DNA from 2 places in the Denitrificimonas halotolerans genome. Region 1 is predicted to be linked to the other one. Evidence: riboswitches for the same ligand, from Rfam matches in the RefSeq annotation. Region 1 holds a riboswitch; the other holds the start of a gene.
What was found. A riboswitch is a leader RNA that binds a small molecule or an ion and turns the genes downstream of it on or off. The one in region 1 is predicted to bind thiamine pyrophosphate.

Region 1 (4,379 bases):
ATTTAAGATGTAGTCATAGCGCGCATTGTTGTAATTACGTACTGCTGCATATAGATAGCGTTGTGCGTCTAACACATCAACAATATTGCGTGTGCCCACTTCATAACCAATTTGTGTGGCTTCTACTGCGCTTTGGCTAGAAATAATTGCTTGTTTGAGTGCTTGTACCTGCTCTACATCGGTATTCACCGCGCGATGAAAATTACGTGCATTTTGTACTGTTTGGCGGCGTAAGCTTTCACGCATTTGCTCAGTTTGATCTAAGCGGTAAACGCCTTCACGCACTTGGGAGCTAGTCATCCCCCCCGTGTACAATGGAATGTTGAGTTGAATGCCAATACTGCTTTGTTCTGCTTTGCCATTATAGAGTCTAGCATTTGGGCTGTTGACGAATCCTAGAGGATCATTGTCCCCTTTTTTATATTGAGCAATTGCATCAACCGTTGGGGCATGGCCCGACTTACGTTGTTTGACGCTATCTTGTGCTGCTTGTACTGCGTAGTTAATGGCTTGCAGTTGCAGATTCTGCTCGGTAGCTGTATTAACCCAAGCCGTGGCATCGTTAGGTTGTGGGGGGAGTACAGGTAAGCTGTGCTTCACACCTTCTAGCGCGGCGAAGTCCATATTGGTCAGGGTGTTTACTGCTTGAAAAGCATCACTGACCATGCGTTCAGCGACCATGCGGTTGGCGCGCGCAGCATCATATGCCGCTTGGGCTTGTAGTACATCAGTTTTGTCAGATAAACCAACATCGAAGCGCTCGCTGGCTAAATCATATTGACGTTTAAAAGCTTTCTCTTCCGCGCGACTTGCGGCTAAGTTGTCTTGAGCGCGCAGCACAGAGAAATACACTTCTGAACTTTGCAGAATTAAATGCTGTTCAATAGCAGACAATTCAAGAGCAGACTGTTTGTTGCTTGACTGAGCTGCTTGGAGTTGGTACCAGCGCTCTAGTCGAAATAAGGGTTGGCTGAGAGTTGCTTGATAAACTAGGCCGCTGCGTGAAGCGGCCGTGGAGCCCATAGATGTGTCAACTTTGCTTCGGCTGTTGGTGTTGCTAGCACCTGCACCTAATTGTGGTAGTAAGCCAGCACGCGCCTGTGGTACACGTTCGCTTTGCGCTAAGTAGTCGGCGCGTGCTGCCGCCAAGTCTGCATTGTTTTCAACAGCCAGTTGATAGACTTCAAGCAGGTTCACTTTGTTTTGAGTATTTGCTGCTGCATAGGCAGAGGTTGAACCCAAAACTGTAGCTATAACAAAAGTAAGCGACAGAAGACGCATCGTTAATATCCTAGATTGCATAAATATAAATAATTTTAAGGCTACGGCCAGTTATTGAGCGGGTCAAGCAGGTCGTTATGAAAGAAAATAATATATGCTTATAGAGTAACACTGACTTTAGTTTACTTGCAGTTTAGATGAAGTGCTGAGTAGACTGCCTATTGATTCTTGTCGGGGTGCTCTGCAGAGAGCTGAGATCGGTTAATCCGGGTCCCGTTGAACCTGATCGAGTTAATACTCGCGTAGGAAACAAGATAAGCTTGCCGTAAGGTAGGCCTGCCTATGTCCGCTGGTTCCCCCGACGCTTTTATTGTGTTTTTTGGAGAACCAAACGCATGACGCACACCGCTTCAGAGTACCTCAGTAATACAGCCCAAGTAGATCAGCAGTCGATCCAACCTTTTCCCAATTCGCGTAAAGTTTATGTGCAAGGGTCACGCCCTGATATTCGGGTGCCGATGCGTGAAATCAGCTTAACTCCGACCCATACCGATGAGGGCCTTGAACAGCATGCGCCAGTATTAGTGTATGACACCTCAGGACCTTACACCGACCCCAGTATTAGTATTGATGTACGTAAAGGTTTGCCTGCAGTACGCAGTGCATGGATTGAAGAGCGCAATGACACTGAGCTGCTGTCTGGACTCAGTTCTGAGTATGGTCAAGAGCGTTTAAATGATCCTGAATTAACTAAAATGCGTTTTGCTGAGATTCGGAATCCTCGACGTGCTAAAGCAGGTAAAAATGTTACGCAAATGCACTATGCGCGTCAGGGCATCATTACCCCGGAAATGGAGTTTGTAGCAATTCGAGAGAATATGAAGCTTGAAAAGGCACGTGAAGCGGGATTGCTTGATAATCAGCATCCTGGGCAAAGCTTTGGGGCGAGTATTCCTAATGTTATTACGCCGGAGTTTGTTCGGTCAGAAATTGCTCGTGGTCGTGCCATTATTCCAGCCAACATCAATCATCCTGAGTTAGAACCCATGATTCTTGGGCGTAATTTTTTAGTGAAAATCAACGGTAATATTGGCAATAGCGCTTTGGGATCGTCCATTGAAGAAGAGGTTGCCAAGCTCACCTGGGGGATTCGATGGGGATCAGATACCATCATGGATTTGTCCACAGGTAAAAACATACATGAAACTCGTGAGTGGATTATTCGTAACTCGCCGGTTCCAGTTGGCACTGTACCAATTTATCAGGCCTTAGAAAAAGTTGATGGGATTGCGGAAAATTTAACCTGGGAAATTTTCCGAGACACCTTAATTGAGCAAGCAGAGCAGGGTGTGGATTATTTTACGATTCATGCCGGAGTATTGTTGCGCTATGTGCCACTGACCGCTAAACGTGTTACAGGAATTGTCTCCCGAGGTGGTTCTATTATGGCCAAGTGGTGTTTAGCGCATCATAAAGAGAACTTTCTTTATACGCACTTTGAAGAGATCTGCGAGATCATGAAAGCTTATGATGTGAGCTTTTCTTTAGGTGATGGTTTGCGTCCAGGGTCAGTAGCTGATGCCAATGATGCAGCGCAATTTGCTGAGTTGGAGACATTGGGGGAGTTGACGAAAATTGCTTGGAAACATGATGTGCAGTGTTTTATTGAGGGTCCAGGGCATGTGCCTATGCACTTAATTAAGGAAAATATGGACAAGCAACTGGAGTGTTGTGATGAGGCCCCTTTTTACACTTTAGGACCACTAACCACTGATATTGCACCAGGCTATGATCATATTACTTCAGGTATTGGTGCGGCGATGATTGCTTGGTATGGCTGTGCGATGTTGTGCTATGTCACACCTAAAGAGCACTTAGGTTTGCCGAATAAGGATGACGTGAAAACAGGAATTATCACTTATAAAATAGCTGCTCATGCTGCTGATTTAGCAAAGGGGCATCCAGGGGCTCAGTTGCGTGATGATGCTTTAAGCAAGGCGCGTTTTGAATTTCGTTGGGAGGATCAATTCAATTTAGGTTTAGATCCCGATACAGCGCGTGCATTCCATGATGAAACCTTGCCTAAAGAATCGGCTAAAGTAGCGCATTTTTGCTCTATGTGTGGCCCGAAATTCTGTTCTATGAAAATTACCCAGGAGGTACGTCAGTACGCGAAGGATAATGGTTTAACAGATGAGCAACGGGCTATTGAAGCAGGCTTTAAAGAGCAGGCCTCACGTTTTCGTGAAGAAGGGTCTATTATTTATAAGCAGGTTTAAACACTTAGAAGGTTATTAAGGTGGCCATAATGGCCACCTTTTTTATGAGAGGTATGTATGTTAAAGCGCGCAATGAACGGTGCTGATGATGTTGAAATTGAACGACGAGAGCGTTGTTTTCAAGGATTTTACCAGTTGGATCGTGTGGAATTAAAACATCGCTTATTTTCTGGGCAGATGGGGCCGCGTATTTGCCGTGAATTGTTTGTCCGACCTGATGCAGTTTGTGTTTTGCCATATGACCCTCAGACCGACTCAGTGGTGCTTGTTGAGCAGTTTCGTATCGGTGCGCTAGATAAAAGCGCGGAGCCTTGGTTGTTAGAAATTGTTGCTGGTTTAATTGATACCGATGAGATGCTGGAAGATGTTGCACGCCGAGAAGCCATTGAAGAAGCTAATTTAGAGCTGCACGAGTTGATTCCTGTTACGAGTTATTACCCATCACCTGGTGGATCAGACGAGCGTGTCTATCTATATGTGGGGCGTTGCTCAACTGAGGGTGTAGGTGGAGTGTTTGGTGTGCCGGAGGAAGGGGAGGATATTCGTGTACACGTCTGGCCGTTAGAAGATGCACTTGCTGCAGTACAAAATGGGCGTATTGATAATGCCGCAAGTATCATTGCCTTGCAGTGGTTAGCGTTGAATAAGCAACAGATTAGAGCAGACTGGCTGGCACTTTAATATGGGCTTGGCTGCATCCTAGTAGAGGCAGCCAAGGGTTTAGATTAGAGACCAGGTAAACGGCTGCGGATTTGTTTAATTAAATTATCTAAGGTAGCCGCATCGTGAGTGTCAACTCTGTAGCTTTGCGTAACTTCAGTAGGAGTGAGAGGTTCTAAATGTTGACGCTGTGCCAAAATGACTTCCTCTGTAGCATCT
Region 2 (4,379 bases), on a different contig from region 1:
GTGCCGTAGGTTGATGGCGTTGGCGACCAAGTGGCAAATGATGCTGCCGAGCAGTTTTCCAGGTTTTAATATTACGAATGGTATTGCTGAACGTTATTGGAAGCGGGCTGATGAAATAAAGTCTGCACATAGCATTGTTCGTCGTATTCGTGCCCGTCATGGAGTGTGTCTGAGTACCGGTGGTTTTATTCAGAACCGTCCTATGGTGCAGCATTATGCGCCTGGCTATAGTGCTAGTATGGCGATGGGGGCTCCGGGCGATAACGGTAGTGGGATTCGCTTAGGTCAGAGTGTCGGTGGAGCTGTGGATCGCTTACAGCGCATCAGCAGTTGGCGCTTTTTGAATCCGCCACAAGCATTTTCTGCGGGAATGTTGGTGAATGCTCAGGGGGAGCGTTATGTTAACGAGGCGTTGTATGGTGCTGCTGTAGGGCAGGTACTCGGTGAAGAGCAGCAAGGTGTGGGGTGGTTGATTTTAGATAAAAACCTGTACCGTAAAGCTCAACAACAATTACGTAAAGATGACATGTTGCCGTTTCAACGGCAGCCGGGGAAATTGGCTTTACTCTTTGCTAAGAAAGCGCGGACTTTGGATCAGTTAGCCGCAAAGTGCGGCTTTGATCCACATACTTTACGTGAGACAGTAAAGCGTTATAACCACACTGCGGCGGGTTGGCAGGATGACCCTTTTGGTAAAGATCAAAGTGACATGCATAGCATTGTGGATGGGCCGTTTTATGCCATTGATGTTGGGGCGAAAAGCAAACTTTTACCGCTATCGACGATGACTGTGGGAGGCTTGATAGTGGATGAAGATACAGGGGAAGTCCTGCGAGAAGATGGCAGTCCTATACAGGGTTTATATGCTGCTGGTCGCGCAGCTTTGGGTTTACCATCGCATTTGTATATCAGTGGTTTGTCTGCTGCAGATTGTTTCTTCTCTGGGCGTCGAGCCGGTGCGCATGTGGTGGCACAAGCAACAACAGATGCCCCTACAGCTGATCCAAAAGTGTGAATCAGTGTTTAATATGCACTGCAATCTAAGCACCGACATATGTTAGCGTTTAGATTGCAGTGGACTTTTAGCCTTGTAAGTGTCGTACTCGCTTAGCCAATGCAGAGAAGTCAAAGCGACTACTGCTTGGCAATAGCAGCAAAATCAGCGAAATAATGACGGGCACCAAGGAGGCTAAAAGGAAAGATTCCAATAAGTAGGTGGTTGGTTCCCCTGGCGCTGGGAACACCAACAGGCCTGCGATTAATCCAGCTAAAGTGCTCAGCACAGCGTTATAGCTTTGGTAGCGCTCGCTATAGAAACCAAAGAACACAGGGAAAGCTGCAGCACAGCAGAGTAAGTCTGCTAATAAAAATAAGTACAGAATGCTATAACCCTGCGCAGCGACGAGTAAGACAGGTACAGACAATAAAATAATCAGCCAGCGTGAAATTAAGAGCAGTTTTTGTCCACTGAGTTGCGGTAATAAACGGTGCATATCCACTACGAAAATACTGGAAAGACCACTAATAGTAGAGTCGGCACTGCTCATGATTAAGGCCAAGCCAAAGGGTAACAGGCCAATAGCAAACCAAGTTGGAGCATCTGCTAATAGGACACTAAATAACGCGACTGAGCCGTCTCCAGGTAAGCCTAAACCGACAAAGGCTAAGCCAAATAAGCCCATAATAAAAATAATGGGGAAACTGAGTGCACCACTAAGAATAAAGCCGTTACGAATGACTTTATTATTGCGTGCGGCGAAAACACGTTGCCAAGTGCCTTGGTAAAAGAGCCCAGTGAGAACCACGGCGATAAAGAATGTAAGGCCAGATTTTAGGCCGTTGAGGTCCCAAGGATTTAAGAGCTGTGGGGCTTTATCTTGTAGACCTTGTAGCGCAGGAGCGATCCCCCCAGTGGCGTGCCAGCCAAAAGAAACGAGTACAATTAAAAATGGAATGATAACTAGCATCTGTAAGCGGTCGGTAAAAATAGTGACACGCAAACCACCGTAGAGGGTATAGAGCAGAGTTGCTGCCATAACAATGCTAGCGGTCAGCCACAAAGGCACTGGGGCCAGTAATGACACCATTTTAGCAATCGCGGTGAGCCCAGCAGTGAGGCTGATAAACATATAGAACATCATAATGATCAGTACGAAAGCATACATGACACGTCCGTATCGGCCTAGGACAAACTCAGTCAAGGCATGACCTTCAGGCATCAAGGTGCGAATGCGATTGCCTAGAGGAATCATGATTAAGCGGGGTACCAAAGCTCCTAGTGCATAACCAGTCACAGCGCCAATCCCACCCCACGTTGCGGCTTGCGCTGGACCAAATAAAATCCAAGTGCCCAAGGTGGTAGCTAATAAGGTGAGCAGTGTTGCGGTGCTGTTTTGGCTGTTACGGGCAACTAGAAAGTCATCCAGCTTATCTTGCGCTTGGCGTGCGTAGAGCAAGCCCGGAACAGCAAAAAGTATGGCGAATGCAGTGAGCCACACTACAGCAGTTGAAGTACTTAACATGGGTGGTTTCCTTGCCATTCGGCATTCGTATATACGCCTCTGTGGCGTAGAACAGGTACGACAGCAAAGAAATGAAAGGTGCGCAAAGGCAAGGCTATGATTAGCATTCTCCATCCCTTCGCTGGCATTACCCAGATCAGGTTCAAAGGGTTACTGCGCAGTTGCAGAGTCTCAGCCGTGATGTGGCGCCCCTTGGATGGCATACAGACTAAAAAGCTTGTGGGTGATTGTCAATTTTATCTGTTACTCCCTGTGCTGCTCGGTGTCGCTGTCTATAGTTTCATAGGGGATGTGTGCTATGGTTTTCGCTCGGCACGGGGTGTCCTTCTTTTGGGGCTGAGAGTATACCCGTTGAACCTGATCCAGTTCATACTGGCGAAGGGATGTCTGTCGCAGGTTAAGTTCCAGTCTGTCTATACATACCTTCGCCTCTTTTTTGAGGTGTCTAATGCAAAATTTTACCCGTCTTGATCAACAGCTGGTGCTGATTACTGGTGCAGCACGTGGTTTAGGGGCGCATTTGGTGCGTGCCTTTTTGCGTGAAGGTGCACGAGTAGTGATCAATTATTGCAACAGTGCTGAGGCAGCACAAAAATTGGCCAACGAAGCGCCAGATCAGCTGTTAGCGATTCAAGCGGATGTCACCGACAAAGAAGCGGTACAAGCGATGTTTATGCGGGCACGTGAGCATTTTGGTATGCCAGTCACCACCGTGATCAACAATGCTTTACCCAGTTTTTCTTTTAATGGTGACGCACGGCCAAGTGTTGAAGCTTTAACTCTTGCACATTTAAATCAGCAGTTTGAGGGTGTGGTTGGTGGTGCGCTCAATACAACGCAAGCTGCCTTGGCGGGTATGCGCGAAGCTGGTTTTGGTCGTATTGTGAATATCGGCACTAATTTATTTCAAAACCCTGTGGTGCCTTATCATGATTACACCGCAGGTAAGGCTGCCTTGTTGTCATTGACTCGTACTTTATCTCAAGATCTGGGTCCCGATAATGTAACGGTGAATATGGTATCTGGTGGTTTATTGCGTACCACAGATGCTTCTGCTGCAACTCCTGAGGCTGTATTTGAATACATTGCACAGAATACACCGCTGCGTCGTGTTACTACTCCAGCAGAGTTTGCCGATGCTATTTTATTTTTTGCTTCGCCTTGGGCGCGTGCGGTTACAGGGCAGAACCTCATTGTTGATGGTGGCTTGGTGAAAAACTGATGAGTACTGAACAAAAACAGCAACGCATGATGCATATTAATTTGTTTATTATGGGTTGTGGTCATCATAAAGCGGCTTGGCGCCATCCTGACTCTATGGTTGAGCAATTGGGTGATATCGCTTACTACGAGCGTTTAGCGCAAATTGCTGAGCGTGGCAAGCTAGATGCGGTATTTTTTGCAGATGGTGCTTCGGTGGGGAATGTTTCTGATGGGAGTCCTTGGTTTTTAGAACCGCTGACTGCTGTAGCTGCAATGAGTCGTGCTACAGAAAAAATCGGGTTTATCAGTACGGTCTCCAGTACTTTTTACACGCCATTTCATGCGGCGCGTTTGGTTGCATCGTTAGACCATATCAGTAAAGGCCGGATTGGTTGGAATGTGGTTACTTCGATGTTTGATGTGGAAGCGCGTAACCATGGCTATCAAACGATGCCACCTCATGCTGAGCGTTATCGTCGTGCAGAAGAATTTGTCAAAACAGTGTTAGGGTTGTGGGATTCTTGGCAAGATGATGCTGTAGAGTTTGATCGCCAGGGACATTATGCTAACCCAGATAAAGTACAGCCGATTAACCATGAGGGAGAGTTCTTTTTAGTGGATGGGCCATTGAATATCCCGCGCCCAGTGCAAGGA

Region 2: it holds a riboswitch for thiamine pyrophosphate, as region 1 does, so the genes downstream of both, TOI97_RS02235 (sodium:solute symporter family transporter) here and thiC (phosphomethylpyrimidine synthase ThiC) in region 1, are expected to answer to the same signal.

What each region holds. Positions count from the first base shown of each region.
Region 1 covers NZ_JAXIVU010000026.1:9,889-14,267, reverse strand. The annotation lists gene TOI97_RS12345 (TolC family outer membrane protein) at 1-1,281, opposite strand, end outside; TPP riboswitch at 1,444-1,547, shown strand; gene thiC (phosphomethylpyrimidine synthase ThiC) at 1,617-3,500, shown strand; gene TOI97_RS12335 (NUDIX domain-containing protein) at 3,558-4,181, shown strand; gene TOI97_RS12330 (bifunctional aminoglycoside phosphotransferase/ATP-binding protein) at 4,226-4,379, opposite strand, start outside.
Region 2 covers NZ_JAXIVU010000002.1:79,951-84,329, forward strand. The annotation lists gene TOI97_RS02230 (FAD-binding protein) at 1-1,015, shown strand, start outside; gene TOI97_RS02235 (sodium:solute symporter family transporter) at 1,083-2,522, opposite strand; TPP riboswitch at 2,619-2,725, opposite strand; TPP riboswitch at 2,828-2,923, shown strand; gene TOI97_RS02240 (3-oxoacyl-ACP reductase) at 2,971-3,744, shown strand; gene TOI97_RS02245 (LLM class flavin-dependent oxidoreductase) at 3,744-4,379, shown strand, end outside.